Regions from separate parts of the Actinotalea fermentans genome, predicted to be linked through region 1. Evidence: riboswitches for the same ligand, from Rfam matches in the RefSeq annotation. Region 1 holds a riboswitch; each other region holds the start of a gene.

Region 1 (5,108 bases):
TCCCGGTCTTCCTGACGGCGGTGGTGTGCCTGGTCGCCGGGCTCTGGGGCGGGCTGCTGCTGCTGGGCCTGCCCGTCCCCGCCGTCACCGGCGCGACCGCCTCGGAGCACGGGCCCCTCATGGCGCTGGGCTTCCTGGGCACGGTCATCTCCCTCGAGCGCGCGGTCGCCCTCGGGCGGCCCTGGGGGTTCCTCGCGCCCGCGTGCGCCGGGCTCGGGGGCGTCGCGGTGCTGCTCGGGCTGGCCATGCCGGGCCGCCTCCTGCTCACGACGGCGTCGATCCTCCTCGTGGTCGTCTACGTCGTCGTGCACCGCGTGCAGCCGGCCCTGCACCTGCGCGTGATGGCCCTCGGCGCGGTCTGCTGGTACGTCGCCGGCGTGCTGTGGCTCGGCGGCTGGCCCGTCCCGCGGCTCGTGCCCTGGCTCGCGGGGTTCCTCGTCCTGACGATCCTGGGGGAGCGGCTCGAGCTCGCCCGCGTCGGGCTGCTCCGGCCGCGGTCGGGGCGCGTGCTGGCGGCGGTGACGGGCGCGTTCGTCGTCGGCGTGCTGCTCGCCACCGCGCAGGGCGCGGAAGGGCCGGCCTGGCTGCCGGGCGGCGCAGGGGTCCGCCTGGCGGGGCTGGCCCTCCTCGCGCTCGCGGCGTGGGGCGCGGTGCACGACGTCGCGCGGCGCACCGTGCGGGTCCCCGGTGTCACGCGGTTCATGGCGGTGTGCCTGCTCGCCGGATACGCGTGGCTCGCGGTGGCCGGCACGGTCTGGGTCGTCGCGGGCGACCTGGGCGCGAGCGTGGCGGTGTACGACGCCGCCCTGCACGCCGTCTTCCTCGGCTTCGTGATGTCGATGATCTTCGGCCACGCGCCGGTGATCGTGCCGGCCGTGCTGCGCGTCCGCCTGCCCTTCCACCGGTCGTTCTACGCCCACCTGGCGCTGCTGCACGGCGGCCTCGTCGTCCGCCTGCTCGGCGGCGACGCCCTTGGGTCGCCGGCGGCGTGGCGGGTCGGCGGGGTCGCCACGGAGGTGGCCGTGCTGGCGTTCCTCGCGGCGTCGGCCGTCGCGGCGAGGAGTGCGCGACGGCGCGCGCGCCGCGCGGCGGGGGTGGTCGCGTGAGCGGGGCGCAGGTCGGCGACCGGCGAGGGCTGCTGGGTGGGCTGGCGCTCGGGGCGGTCATGCTCGCCGTCGCGCTGGTCGTGGCGTTCGGCGGCGGGGCCGGCCCGGCCGCGCAGACGCTCGCGCTCGCGGGGGGCTCGGGCACCCAGACGGTCCAGGTGACCCTCGCGGGGATGCGGATCACGCCGTCCTCGGTCGAGGTCCCCGCCGGTACGCACCTGGTGCTGGAGGTCACCAACGCGGACGGCATGCGGCACGACCTCGTGCTCGACTCGGGCGAGCGGACGCCGCTCCTGGCGGAGGGTGAGTCGGCGACCCTAGACCTCGGAGCCGTCGACGCGGCGCGGTCCGGCTGGTGCACGGTGGCCGGCCACCGGGTCGCGGGGATGACGATGAGCGTCGTCGTGACCGGGGCCGCCGCCGAGGCGGACGCGCCGCCGGCGCACGCCACGGACGGCCCCGCGGACCCGGAGGTTGTCGTCCTCGACCCGCTGGCGTCGCCGGGCCCGGACTGGCGCCCGTACGACCCGCACCTGACCCCGCTGCCGGGCGGGACCGAGCACACCCTCCGGCTCGCGGTCACCGACTCCGACGTCGAGGTCGCCCCCGGCGTCCGGCAGACGCTGTGGACCTTCAACGGGACCGCGCCGGGCCCGACCCTGCACGGCCGGGTCGGCGACCTCTTCACGATCACCTTCGTCAACGACGCGAGCACCGGGCACGGCATCGACTTCCACGCGGGGTCGCTGGCGCCGGACGAGCCGATGCGCACGATCGACCCGGGCGAGGAGCTGACCTACCAGTTCGTCGCGCGCGGCTCGGGCGCGTGGCTCTACCACTGCAGCACGATGCCGATGGCGCTGCACATCGCCAACGGGATGTTCGGGGCGGTCGTCATCGACCCGCCGGACCTGCCGCCGGTGGACACCGAGCTGGTGCTGGTCCAGTCCGAGCTGTACCTCGCCGCGCAGGGCGGCAGCGCCGACGAGGCGGCGCTCGCGGCGGAGCGGCCGACCGCGGTCGTCTTCAACGGCTACGCCGACCAGTACGTGCACGCACCCGTGACGGTGGGCGTCGGCGACCGCGTGCGCATCTGGGTGGTCGACGCCGGCCCCCAGCGCGGGACGTCCTTCCACGTCGTCGGCGCCCAGTTCGACACGGTCTTCAAGGAGGGCGCCTACCTGCTGCGTCCGGGGAACGCCGAGCACGGGCTCGCGCAGGCGCTCGACCTCGCCCCCGGGCAGGGGGGGTTCGTGGAGCTCGTGCTCCCCGCGCCGGGCCACTACCCCTTCGTCGACCACGCGATGGTCGACGGCGAGCGGGGTGCCCGCGGGATCCTGGAGGCGGTCCCGTGAGCGTCTGGTCCCTCGTCCGGTTCGTGCACGTCGTCGGCGCGGTGATGTGGCTCGGCGGCCAGCTCACGGTCTCCGCGCTCGTCCTGCCGGTCGCGCGCCGGCGCCTCGACGAGCGCGTCCGGGCGGACCTCATGCGCACCCTGGGCACGCGCCTCGGCATCGCGACGGTCGTGGCGTTCGTGCCGCTGCAGCTCGCCACCGGTGTGCTGCTCGCCGCGCACAAGGGCGTCACCTGGGCGTCGCTGGCCGACCCCGGCTACGGGCGACTGCTGGCGGGCAAGCTCGTCGCGTTCGTCCTCGTCATGCTCGCCGCCGGGCTCCACGGCTGGGCGAACGGCGTCGGGCGGCGCACGCTGGCCCGAGCGCTCGCCGTCGGCTCGCTCGCGGGGTCGTTCGTGGTCGTCCTGCTCGCCACGGCCCTGCCGGCGAGCTGAGTCGGCGCCCGGGCCGCGGGCGCCGCGTCCAACGAGAGGAGGAGCCGTGACCTACGTCATCGGGGCACCGTGCATCGACGTCAAGGACCGTGCCTGCGTGGAGGAGTGCCCCGTCGACTGCATCTACGAGGGCGAGCGCTCCCTGTACATCCACCCCGACGAGTGCGTCGACTGCGGGGCCTGCGAACCGGTGTGCCCGGTCGAGGCGATCTACTACGAGGACGACCTGCCGACGGCGCTGATGCCCTACCTGGCGGACAACGCCGCGTTCTTCGAGCAGACCCTGCCCGGCATGCCCGCGCCGCTCGGGTCTCCGGGCGGCGCGGCGAAGCTCGGCACCGTCCCGTCCGACACGCCGCTCGTGGCCGGTCACGTCGTGCGCTCCGGGCTCGCCGGAGACGTGCACACCGAGTAGCGGGGCCCGGCGCGACGGCCCCGCGTTCGTGAAGGTTCTTCGAAGATGGCCGCCCCAGTTGCCCGATCGGCGGACTCTCGGGTTACCGTGTGCCCACCCCGCCACCGTTGGTGGGGCGTCGAGACGGCACGCCGAGTCCTGCCGCCCGTCTCGTCCCTCCACGTCAGTGCGGCAGGAGCGGGGGACCCAACTTCCGGGCGCGCAAGCGTCCTCGGGGTGAAGCCGGGGTCCTTCTCGAAGGGCCCGGCCGGGTGTTCTCCCACCCGAATCCGACAGCTCACCTCGTAGGCGGCAGGAGAGGTACTGCGTGTCCGAGTCGACCTCGCACGCCCGCCACCGCGCGGCGTGCCGTCCCCGAACGCCCCTGCAGGACGCGGTGCGCACCGCTGCGCGCGTCGCCGTCGCCGGTCGGCGCTACGGCATCGCCGTCGCGTCCTCGGGTCTGGTCATGTCCGTCACCCTGCCGGCGTCCGCCGCCGTGCCGGCCGACCACCCCGCCGACAGCACCCAGACCGTGCCCGGCGGCGCTGCCGCGGCCGTCGACGTCACCCAGCTGACGGCCGAGGCCCGGTCCGCGCTCGCGACGTCGCCGGTCGTCGAGGTGCCGACGGAGGTCGCCGCCTGGACGTTCGAGGCGCCGGCCATCACCGTCACCGCCAACCCGAAGCCGGAGCCCGTCGTCGAGCGGGCCACGTCGACGTCGCGCTCGCAGGCCCGCGCGACGGGCGGCGCGATCCCGGCGTCCGCCGTCGGCAGCGCGGTCATCGAAGTGGCTGCCCGCTACGTCGGAGTGCCGTACGTGTACGGCGGGACGACGCCGGACGGCTTCGACTGCTCGGGCTTCACCTCGTACGTGTACGCCCAGCTCGGCATCACGCTGCCGCGGACGTCGGGCGACCAGCGCTACGCCGGCGTCGAGGTGCCGCGCGACCAGGCCCAGCCCGGGGACCTCGTCTGGAGCCCGGGGCACATCGGCATCTACGCGGGCGACAACATGATGATCGACGCCCCGAGGCCGGGGAAGACGGTCCAGTTCCGCACGATGTGGCAGAGCAACCCGATCTTCATCCGCGTCGGCTGAGCGCCGCCGGCCCGGCCGGTCGCGGGTCGGGTCAGGCCGGCGCGTCCTGCGCGTGCGGCTCGACGTGCACGAGCGTCACGCACCGGGGGAGCGCGGCGGCCATGGCCGCCTCCAGCCGGTCGCTGAGCTCGTGCGCCTCGTGCACCGTCCAGGTGCCGGGGACGGCGATCTCGAGCGCGACCAGGCGCTGCCGGCCGGACTCGACGCTGCGCACCGAGCGGACCTCGACGCCCTCCTCCCGGAACTGCGCGAGGACGCCGTCGACGAGCTCGAGGTCCGCCGCCGGCAGGCGCGCGCTGAGCAGGCCGGCCAGGGACCGGCGCGCGAGCCCGTAGCCCGTCACGAGGATGTTCACGCCGACGGCCAGGGCGACGATCGGGTCCAGCGGCGCCCAGCCGGTCACCGCGACGAGCACCATCCCGACGAGCACGCCCGCAGACGTCCAGACGTCGGTGAGCAGGTGCTTGCCGTCGGCGATCAGGGTGATCGAGCGGTGCCGCGTGCCGACGCGCACCAGCAGCAGGCCGACCGCCAGGTTGATGAGCGACGCCCCGGTGGTGAGCACCAGGCCGATGCCGGCGCGCTCGATCGCGACGGGGTGGATGAGGCGGTCCACGGACGTCCAGACGATCGCGGCCGCGGCGACGAAGATCATGGTGCCCTCGACGAGGGCGGACAGGTACTCGGCCTTGCCGTGGCCGAAGTCGTGGTTGTGGT
Region 2 (5,108 bases), on a different contig from region 1:
TCGTGCGGACGCGGTCGAGCGTCGTGCTGACACCGCTCGTGCGCCGGCCGGACGTGCCCGTGCAGCCGTGAGCGCCTGAGCGACCGCCGCTCGACCCGGGCTCAGTCCGCCGCGCCGCCGCCCCACTCCTCGTCGCGCACCTTGGTCGTGACGACCATCACCGGGCAGGACGCGTGGTGCAGCACCGCCTGGCTCGTCGAGCCCAGCAGCAGCCCCGCGAAGCCGCCCCGGCCGCGGGACCCCACGACGACCAGGTCGACGGCGGTGGAGAACTCCGTGAGGAGCTGTGCAGCCGTCCCGTCCAGGACGTGCCGGCGCACCTGCAGGTCCGGGTGCTCCACGAGCGCGCGGTCCACCACCACGTCCAGGCCGGCGCCGACGTCGTGCAGCACGGCCTCGTGGTCGGCGGCGCTCGGCTGCCACGCGAGGTAGCTCGTGGTCGTCCCGATGGGGACCGCCGCGAGGGCGGTGAGCTCCGCCTGCCACGCCTCGGCCTCCACGATGGCCCGGCCCAGCGCGACCTCCGCCGCCTCCGAGCCGTCGACCCCGACGACGATCCGGCGCACCGGCAGCGCCCCGGCCGAGGCGTCGTCGTCGACGTCGGCCGCCGCGGCGTCCGCGCCCGTGCGGTCGTGCCGGCGATAGGGCACGACGACCGTCGGGCAGTGCGCGTGGGCCGGCAGCGCCGACGACACGGTGCCGAGCAGGCGCTCCGCGAACCCGCCCCGGCCGCGGGTCCCCACGACCACCAACGCTGCCTCGCGGGAGAGCTCGACCAGGACGGCTGCCGCGTCGCCCGTCGCCACGACCGAGGTGGCACGCAGGCCGAGCGGGCCGACCCGCTCGAGCGCCTCGTCCAGCACGGCGCGCGCGCCCTCCGCGATCGCCGAGTCGTCGAGCGCGGCGTACCCGCCGTCGAGCGCCGCCGCCGTGAACGACGGGATGGAGTACGCGCACACGAGGTGCAGGCCCATGCCGTGGACCTTGGCGTACGCGCCCGCCCAGTCGAGAGCGGCCAGGCTCGGGGGGGATCCGTCGACTCCGACCAGGACTACGTCGTGGTGCGTCATCGCTCCTCCATCGGCTCGCGGACGATCACCAGTCTGCCCCTTCGCGCGTCTCCCGGAGCAGTCCCCGCGCCGGGAGATCGCTCAGGCCACCGACTCCAGGTACTGGTGCCACGACGGATGGGGGCGCACGGTCGCGGCCAGCAGCGCCGACCCTCCGCGGGGCGCCGTCGGCGTCACGAGGAGCTGCCACCCGAGCTCGGACAGCAGCCGGTCCGCCTTGTGGTGGTTGCACCGGGCGCACGCCGCGACGACGTTCGTCCACTCGTGCGGACCGCCGCGCGACCGGGGGTGGATGTGGTCCACCGTGTCCGCCTGCCCCGCGCAGTACCCGCAGCGGAAGCCGTCCCGCTGCAGCACGGTCCGCCGCGTCGGGGGCACCGACGCCCGGAACGGGACGTGCACGTACCGCGTCAGGCAGAGCACCTGCGGCACGGGCAGGGCGAGGGCCGCCGAGTGGAGGTAGCGGCCGTCGGACTCGAGGACCACGGCCTTCCCGCTCAGGATCAGGCTCACGGCCCGGTGCAGGGTCACGATGCACAACGGCTCGCGACTGGCGTTGAGAAGGAGCGACCGGCGTGGGGTCGCGGGATGGTGGTCCTCCGTGGACTGGCTGTCCACCTGGAGGGCCGGGACGTACGTGGATCGCACGGCATGCCTCCCGTCCTGTCGGACCCGGCTGGCTGCAGGGTCCCGTGACGCAAGGTCAGAGTACGCGAGGCTCCTGGGAGCGCCCACGGATATCGGGCGGCGGGGCGGCATCCGGCGGACCACGCGCGGGAGGCGCCCCGGTGGCGACCGGAGATGCGCGAAGGCCCGCGGACACGTGGTCCGCGGGCCTTCGTCGCGACGGCGTCGTCAGCTCAGCCGGTGACCCGAACGAAGATCGGGTTGGACTGCCAGATCCCGCGGAACTGGATCGTCTTGCCGGGGCGCGGGGCGTCGATCTGGAGCCCGTCGCCCGCGTAGATGCCCACGTGACCGGGCGAGACGATGATGTCGCCCGGCTGCGGCTCGGTGACCCGCGTGCCGACGTCGTAGTAGGCGCCGGAGCTGCGCGGCAGGGAGATGCCGAGCTGGCCGTAGACGTAGGACACGAAGCCGGAGCAGTCGAAGCCGTCGGGCGAGGCGCCGCCGGCGACGTACGGGACGCCGACGTAGCGGGCCGCGATCTCGAGGACCGCGTTACCGGCCACCGACTGCGGGATGGCGTTGTTCACCGGGCGAGCGGCGGCGCGCGACGCGGCGGTGGACCGCTGCACCACGGGCTCGGGCTTCGGGTTGGCGGTGACGGTGATGTCGGGGGCGTCGAAGCCCCAGGCCACGGCCTCGGTGGGGACCTGCACCACCGGCGAGGTGGCGAGGGCGGCGCGCGCCTGCTCGGTGAGCGCGGCGACGTCGACGGGGGGAAGGGCGTTGGCGGGGCCCTCAGCGGGCGCGGCCGACGTCGGGATCGCCATCGTGGTGATGGCCAGACCGCTGGTCACGGCGACGGCGGCGGAGCGCCGGCCGACGTTGGCCATCCCAGTCGCGGCAGCGGCTGCGATGTCGTCCAGCGGTGTGAGCGGCCGACACGCTGCGCGGTGCCTGGCTCGGTTGGAGTCCGTCACGCGTACCTCTCCGATGCCTGCGAGGTGAGCTGTCGGGTTCGGGTGGGAGATCACCCGGTCCTGGTCGCTTGCGCTCCCGGGACTTCACCCCAAGGGCATCGGAGGCCGATGCCCGGATTGGTTCCCCCGCTCCTGCCATGCGTGTCGAACGGACCTGCGGGTGGTGGCAGGACTCGGCATCCACCCGAGGGCTCCGAAGAGGAGGGTTCCCCGAAGCGCTTCGCACAGTACCGGAGGCGTTCGGCGAATGTCACGCTCCGGTCACGGTGACGCGGCGCACATGTCACGACACGCCCGCCCACGGGGGCCGGAGCCGAGGGCGCGCCAGGACCTCCAGGGCCTTTGGTCCCAGGCCGACGGGGGCTCGCCCCCGCCTCCGTCACGCCCCGGCGTCCGCCACGAAGACGTGCCGCGCGATCTCCTCGGGCAGATCGATGACCTCGGCGGAACCCACGCCCGCGACGGTCACGTGCGCCGCCGACGGGCGCACCACGACCGCGGCGTCGGGCAGCACGCCCGCCGCGCGCAGCTCGCCGAGCAGGTCCGCGTCGACCTGCACGGGCTCGCCCAGCCGCGCCACGACGGCGGTCGCCTCGCCCACGCCGTCGAGCGAGCGGGCGAACGCGCTGAGGGAGACCACGCCGTCGAGGAAGGCGTTGGCGGGCTCGTGCTCGCCGAGCTCGTCCAGGCCCGGGATCGGGTTGCCGTACGGCGAGCGCTGAGGGTGGTCCAGGAGCTCCAGCAGCCGCTGCTCGACCCGCTCGCTCATCACGTGCTCCCAGCGGCACGCCTCGTCGTGCACGAGCGACCACTCGAGCCCGATGACGTCCGTGAGCAGCCGCTCGGCCAGCCGGTGCTTGCGCATGACGCGCGTGGCCTTGGCCAGGCCGTCGTCGGTGAGCTCGAGGTGGCGGTCGCCGCTGACGACGACCAGGCCGTCGCGCTCCATGCGCGCCACCGTCTGCGAGACCGTCGGGCCGGAGTGGCCCAGGCGCTCGGCGATGCGCGCCCGCAGCGGGACGATGCCCTCCTCGACCAGCTCGTAGACGGTCTTCAGGTACATCTCGGTGGTGTCGATCAGGTCGCCGCTCACGCCCCAAGGTTACGGTGCCGCGGCCCGCCGCCCCGGGACGCGGGCCCGCTGGACGTCCCGCGGGCCCGGGCGGCCCCGCGCCTAGAGTTGGCGCATGATCGACACGACGACCATCGAGATCCCCGCCGACCTGCTCCCCCGCGACGGTCGCTTCGGGTCCGGGCCGTCGAAGATCCGGCCCGAGCAGGTCGAGGCGCTGGCCGCCGCCGGTCGCACGCTCCTCGGCACGTCGCACCGCCAGGCGCCCGTGCGCGCCGTCGTGCGCCGCCTGCGCGAGGGCCTGGCCGAGCTCTTCGCGCTGCCGGAGGGGTACGAGGTGGTCCTCGGCAACGGCGGCTCGACGGCCTTCTGGGACCTCGCCACCTTCAGCCTGGTCCGCGACCGCGCTCAGCTGTGCACCTACGGCGAGTTCGGCACGTCGTTCGCCACCGCGGTGCGCCGCGCGCCGTTCCTGGCCGAGCCCGACGTGCGCACGGCCGACGTCGGCTCGCGCGTGCTCCCGGCCGCGGCGCCGGGGATCGACACCTACTGCTGGCCGCACAACGAGACCTCGACGGGCGTCGTCGCGCCCGTGCGGCGGCCCGAGGGGGCCGACGCCGACGCGCTGGTGCTCGTGGACGCGACGTCGGGCGCGGGCGGCCTCGCGGTCGACGTGCGGGAGACGGACGTCTATTACTTCGCCCCGCAGAAGTCGTTCGCGTCCGACGGCGGCCTGTGGCTCGCCCTGGCCTCGCCGGCCGCCGTGGCGCGGGCCGAGGCGCTCGAGGCCGACGGTCGCTGGGTGCCGCGGTTCCTGTCCTTCGCGACCGCCCTGACGAACTCCCGCCTCGACCAGACGCTGAACACCCCGGCGCTGGCCACCCTGCTGCTCATGGTCGAGCAGGTCGAGTGGATGCTCGCGAACGGCGGCCTCGCGTGGACCGCCGCCCGCACGGCCGAGTCCGCCGCGCACCTGTACGGCTGGGCCGAGGCGCGCGACTGGGCCACCCCGTTCGTGGCGGACCCCGACGCGCGCAGCTCCGTCGTCGGCACCATCGACCTCGACCCGTCGATCGACCACGCGGTCGTGTGCCAGGTGCTGCGCCGGCACGGCGTCGTCGACGTCGAGCCGTACCGTCGCCTGGGCCGCAACCAGATCCGGGTGGCCATGTTCCCCGCGGTCGACCCGGCCGACGTCCAGGCCCTGACCGCGTGCGTCGACCACGTGGTCGAGCGCCTGCGATGACGGCCGCCGGTCCGACGACCGACCGCACCCGCCGCCCCCGCGCGTTCCAGCGCGACCGGCTGACCCTCACGCTCGACGGCGCCTTCGTCACCTGGGGCTGGTTCCTCTACGCG
Region 3 (5,108 bases), on a different contig from region 1:
GCCCGCCGCGACCGGGAGGCCGCCGCCCTCGCCGCGATGCCGGACACCCTCGGCAGCGCGGCCTCCGTCGACACCGTCCCGCTGTTCGCACGCGCCCCGATCGGCGTCGAGGCGCTGCGCGCCGCCCTCGCCGGCACCCCTGCGCCGGACGCCGACGACACCGTCGCCGCACCGGAGCTGGACCGCCTGTGCGACCTCATCGCCGACCTGGCCGACGGCGAGCCCTGCATCGTCATGACGATGGGCAAGGGCGGTGTCGGCAAGACGACGATCGCCGCCGCCATCGCCCTCGCCCTCGCGGACCAGGGGCTGCCGGTCACGCTCACCACCACCGACCCCGCGGCGCACGTCACCGGCGTCCTGCCCGACCCGCCGGCCAATCTCGAGGTGACGCGCCTGGACCCGGCGGCCGAGACCGCGGCCTGGACCGAGCACGTGCTGTCCACCGCGGGCTCCGGCCTCGATGACGCTGCGCGCGACCTGCTGACCGAGGACCTGCGCTCTCCTTGCACGGAGGAGGTCGCGGTCTTCCACGCCTTCGCCCGCACCGTCGCCGAGGCCGCGGGTCGGTTCGTTGTCATCGACACCGCCCCCACAGGGCACACGCTGCTCCTGCTGGAGTCCTCGCAGAGCTTTGCCCGCCAGGCCAGCGCCCGCCGTGACCGCGCCGACGACGCCGCGACCTCGCTGTTCGCCGCCCTCGCCGACGAGCGGCGCACCCGCATCGTCCTGGTGGCCCTGCCCGAAGCGACGCCGGTGCACGAGGCGCTGGCCCTGCAGGACGACCTCGCCCGCTCAGGCCTGCGGCCGTGGACCTGGGTCGCCAACTCCTCCCTCGCCGCCGCGTCGCCCACCGACCCCGTGCTGCGCGCCCGGGCCGCCGACGAGGCCCGCTGGCTCCTGGAGATGACCGTCGCGAGCCCCCGGCGCCCCGTCGTGGTGCCCTGGCAGGGCGAAGTCCCCACCGGCGCCGACGCCCTACGGCGCCTCACCCCCTGAGGTGCGCCTGGTCACCCGGTGACGCGGATGAAGATCGGGTTCGTCTGCCACATCTCCCGGAACTGGACGCTCTTCCCGGGCCTCGGGGAGTCGATCATCATGTTGTCTCCCGCGTAGATCCCCACGTGCCCGGGGCTCCACACCAGGTCGCCGGGCTGTGCCTGATCCCGCGGGACCTCTACGCCGTCGTACCGCTGATCCCCTGACACGCGCGACAACGTGATCCCGAGCTGCGCGTAGACGTACGCCGTGAACCCGGAGCAGTCGAAGCCGTCGGGAGTGGTCCCGCCGTAGACGTAGGCAACGCCGACGTACCTCGCGGCGATCTCGATGACGGCGCTCCCTGCCGCCGATGCCGGGATCGCTCCGCCGGACGGCGCCTGTGCGCGCACCTCGGAGCGGGAAGCAGCCGGCGGGCGCGGTGCGACCGGCTCGGGCTTCGGGTTGGCGGTGACGGTGAGCGCCGGCGCCTCGAACGTCCACGGCTGGGCCTCGGTCGGGACGGAGACGGCCACCGACGTCGCCAGTGCCGAACGAGCCTGCGCGGTGAGCTGGGCGACGTCGACCGACTGCACGCCCTCGACCGGGTGGTCGGCGGGAACGGCGGCAGTCGCGGGTGCGGCGACGGACATGATGAGGCCGGACGACGCCAGGGCGACGCCGTAGCGGCGTCCCGCAGCTGTCGCCCGGACGACGAGCGTGCGTGCCGCGTCGTCCAGGGCCGTCTGGGGGCGGGATGCGGCCCGGTGGCGCGCACGAGGGGTCGGCTCAGACACGTGGTGCCTCCTGCCGCCTGCGAGGTGAGCTGTCGGGTTCGGGTGGGAGAACACCCGGCCGGGCCCGCATGGGACGCCGGCTTCACCCCGAGGACGCTGGTGCGCCCGAGGATGGGTCCCCCGCTCCTGCCGCCTCGTGGTCGTGGGCCGGGGCGGGCGGCAGGACTCGGCGTACCGCCTCGGCGCCCCACCGAGCGGCGGGGCTGGACCACGGTAAGCAGAGGCACCGCCCCCAGCGGAAGCCCCGGAGCGGTTCCTTGAGCGAACCTTCATGAAACGTGACGCCAGTTCTCAGCCTTGGCGCCCGAGAGTCGAGACCACGCAAAGCTCGTCCTCGGAGGCACCGTGCGACCCGTCCTCTTCAGCATCCTCGGCTTCGACGTCCAGACCTACGGCGTCAGCAAGGTGCTCGCCGCAGTGATCGGGGGACTCCTCCTCGCTTGGGCATTCGAGCAGCGGAACCTGCCGCGCGACTCGGCGTACTCCCTGGCGATGTGGGCGACCGTGTGGGGGTTCGTGGGCGGCAAGATCTACTACCTGCTCGAGCAGGCGCCGAACATCACGATGCACCACCTCGGCGGGATGGGCTTCACCTGGTACGGGGGGCTCATCGGTGGGGTCGCCGCCGCACTCGTGATCGTTCGCAGGCACGGGCTCCCACTGGCGCAGGTTGCCGGCGCGATGGCGGCTCCCCTGAGCGCGGCCTACGCCGTCGGACGCCTCGGCTGCCTCATCTCGGGCGACGGAACGTACGGCAGGCCGACCGACCTGCCGTGGGGCATGGCGTTCCCGAGCGGCGTGGTCGCGACCGACGTCCCCGTCCATCCCACGCCCCTCTACGAGGCGATCGCTGCGGCCCTGCTCGCGGTCGTGCTCTGGCAGTACTGGCGCCGCGCCGACCCCACCCGGACGTTCGCCCTCTACCTCCTGGGCAGCGGCCTCTCCCGGTTCGTCGTCGAGTTCCTGCGCATCAACGACCCGGTGCTGCTCGGCCTGACCCAGCCGCAGCTGTGGGCGGTGGCGAGCATGCTCGCCGGAGTCGGTCTCTGGGCCGCCGCCGGCCGTCGGCCGGCGACCGAGAGCGCACCGACGACGCCTCGCGAGACCGCCGAGGTCCTCTCGCGGTGATCACATCGCGCCGATGCGTCCCGCTCGGGATCGCGGTCGCCCTAGTCGCCGGCCTTGCGCTGGTCGGCCCTGCATCGGCGGACGAGTACGACGATCGTCGCGCTCAGGCCGAGGCGGAGCAGGACGCTGTGACCGACGCTCTGGGCGACATCGACGAGCTGCTCGAGGACACGGATGCAGCGCTCGTCCAGGCCTTCGCCGAGCTGACGGCGATCGAGGCTCAGCTCCCCGAGGCGCAGGCCGCCTACGAGCGCGCGGCCGGAGAGCTCGCCCGACTGACCGCCGAGTCAGCGATCCTCCAGCAGCGGCTGGACGCCGCCGGGGCCGAGGAGCGCCGCGTCGCGGATGCCCTCGAGGCCAACGCTGCGCGGACCGCCGAGGTTCGCGCAGCGCTCGGGGAGACGGCGCGGCAGGCCTACCGAGGAGAGCTGTCGCTCACTCCCGTCCGCGTCGTGGTCGAGGCCGACTCGCGATCCGACTTCCTCGCGCGCGCCGAGGCGGCGAAGCTCGCGGGCCGCCTTCAGTCGACCGCCCTTCGCGAAGCGGAGCAGCTAGCGGCCGTGGAGCGGAACCAAGGTCGCCGGCTGGCGGCGGTGCGTGCCGAGATCGCCGACCTCGACGCCGCGATGGACGTGCTCGTCGAGCGGGCTGCGGAAGAGGCTGCGCGGGCGGAAGAGAGGCGCGTCGAGCTGGAACGGCTCCTCGTCGACCAACGCACCCGCGCTGACGCGATCGAGGCTCAACGCGACGCCCAGCTGGCCCGCAAGGCCCAGTACGAAGCGCAGCAGGCAGCACTCGCGGCCGAGATCGCTGCAGTTCTCCGGGAGCAGGCGGCCAACCGCCCCCCGGCGGCCCCGCCGAGCACGCCCTCGTCCGGATGGCCTGCCAGTGGAGGCATGCTGGGCCCGCCGGTTCCGTCGGACCCTCCGGTCATCACCTCTCCGTACGGTTGGCGGATCCACCCCATCTACGGCTACCGCAAGCTGCACGCGGGGACCGACTTTCGTGCCTATTGCGGCAACCCGATCATCGCCGCCGAGTCCGGGACGGTGCAGTGGGCCAAGCCGATGGGCGGCTTCGGCAACCAGGTGATGCTCAACCACGGGTACCGCGACGGCGCGTCGCTCCTGACGAGCTACAACCACCTGTCGAAGTTCGCAGTTCGAAGTGGCGACAGCGTGAGCCGCGGGCAGGTGATCGGTTACTCCGGGACCACGGGGACGTCGACCGCGTGTCATCTGCACTTCGAGGTCTATGTGGACGGGCGAACCGTCGACCCGGAGACCTTCCTCTAGGCACCACGGCGCGCGCGCGACGTGTCGCTCGCGCGTGGCTCCTCCGCGCGGTCATTCGGAGTGGCCGCGTCGGTGGGCGCGGAGGCCGAGCACGGTGAGCAGGAGGGCGGCGACCACAGCAGCCGTGGCGGGGGCGTCGCCGATGCGGTCGCTCAACGTCAACGTGCCGCGCAGCGGAAGGGCCGCCACCAGGCGGTCCTGCGTGAACAGTGACGTGCGCTCGATGAGTGCCCCGTCGGGCGCGATCACCGCACTGACGCCGACCGTGGAGATCTGGATGGTGGCACGGCCGTGCTCTGCCGCACGGAACCGGGACATGCCGAGCTGCTGCACGGACTCGGCGGTGAACCCGAAAGAGGCGTTGTTCGTCGGCACGACGAGCACCTCTGCGCCCTCGAGGACCGCTGCTCGAACGACCGCGTCGTAGGCGACCTCGAAGCAGATCGGGGTCGCTGCCACGACGGTGCGCCCCAGACGTGCGACGGGGACCGGAACCACGGCCGGCTCGCCGCCTCGTGCCATGTCGACGCGGACCCGATCGACATCGGCCGAGAACAGCCGGAAGAACGGCCGGAACGGGATGTACTCGCCGAAGGGGGCAGGGACCTGCTTCGCGTAGGCGAACGTCGCACCTGTGCCCGGCTCCCAGAGCACCATCTCGTTGTACCGGGCGCCGTCCGTGTGCCGATCGGTGCCCAGCAGTATCGGGGCCCCCAGGGCAGAGGCGACGTCGTCGATGGCTCGGGCGGCATCAGGGTCAACGCGCGGGTTGATGTCCGTGGCGTTCTCCGGCCATAGGACCACGTCAAGGCCGTCCGCGAGCCCGTCAGTGGCCAGGGCTCGCGTGGCGACGACATGGTTGTCGAGCACCTCGCGGGCCTGAGCGAAGGCGTCGAGCCCAGGTGTCGAG

The links. A riboswitch is a leader RNA that binds a small molecule or an ion and turns the genes downstream of it on or off. The one in region 1 is predicted to bind cyclic di-AMP.
Region 2: linked by a shared signal. The riboswitch ahead of AFE02nite_RS08390 (C40 family peptidase) and the one ahead of AFE02nite_RS15560 (C40 family peptidase) in region 1 are both predicted to bind cyclic di-AMP.
Region 3: linked by a shared signal. The riboswitch ahead of AFE02nite_RS10145 (C40 family peptidase) and the one ahead of AFE02nite_RS15560 (C40 family peptidase) in region 1 are both predicted to bind cyclic di-AMP.

Annotation. Positions count from the first base shown of each region.
Region 1 is NZ_BJYK01000011.1:50,849-55,956, reverse strand. Features, by position in the region: gene AFE02nite_RS15580 (hypothetical protein) at 1-1,106, shown strand, start outside; gene AFE02nite_RS15575 (multicopper oxidase domain-containing protein) at 1,103-2,461, shown strand; gene AFE02nite_RS15570 (hypothetical protein) at 2,458-2,895, shown strand; gene fdxA (ferredoxin) at 2,942-3,310, shown strand; cyclic di-AMP (ydaO/yuaA leader) riboswitch at 3,432-3,615, shown strand; gene AFE02nite_RS15560 (C40 family peptidase) at 3,618-4,391, shown strand; gene AFE02nite_RS15555 (cation diffusion facilitator family transporter) at 4,423-5,108, opposite strand, start outside.
Region 2 is NZ_BJYK01000004.1:235,754-240,861, forward strand. Features, by position in the region: gene AFE02nite_RS08375 (Lrp/AsnC family transcriptional regulator) at 1-71, shown strand, start outside; gene AFE02nite_RS08380 (universal stress protein) at 102-1,070, opposite strand; gene AFE02nite_RS17725 (HNH endonuclease) at 1,152-1,583, opposite strand; gene AFE02nite_RS08390 (C40 family peptidase) at 1,931-2,590, opposite strand; cyclic di-AMP (ydaO/yuaA leader) riboswitch at 2,684-2,856, opposite strand; gene AFE02nite_RS08395 (metal-dependent transcriptional regulator) at 3,057-3,770, opposite strand; gene serC (phosphoserine transaminase) at 3,865-4,995, shown strand; gene AFE02nite_RS08405 (MFS transporter) at 4,992-5,108, shown strand, end outside.
Region 3 is NZ_BJYK01000006.1:15,239-20,346, reverse strand. Features, by position in the region: gene arsA (arsenical pump-driving ATPase) at 1-999, shown strand, start outside; gene AFE02nite_RS10145 (C40 family peptidase) at 1,011-1,775, opposite strand; cyclic di-AMP (ydaO/yuaA leader) riboswitch at 1,795-1,899, opposite strand; gene AFE02nite_RS10140 (prolipoprotein diacylglyceryl transferase) at 2,121-2,903, shown strand; gene AFE02nite_RS10135 (M23 family metallopeptidase) at 2,900-4,198, shown strand; gene lnt (apolipoprotein N-acyltransferase) at 4,250-5,108, opposite strand, start outside.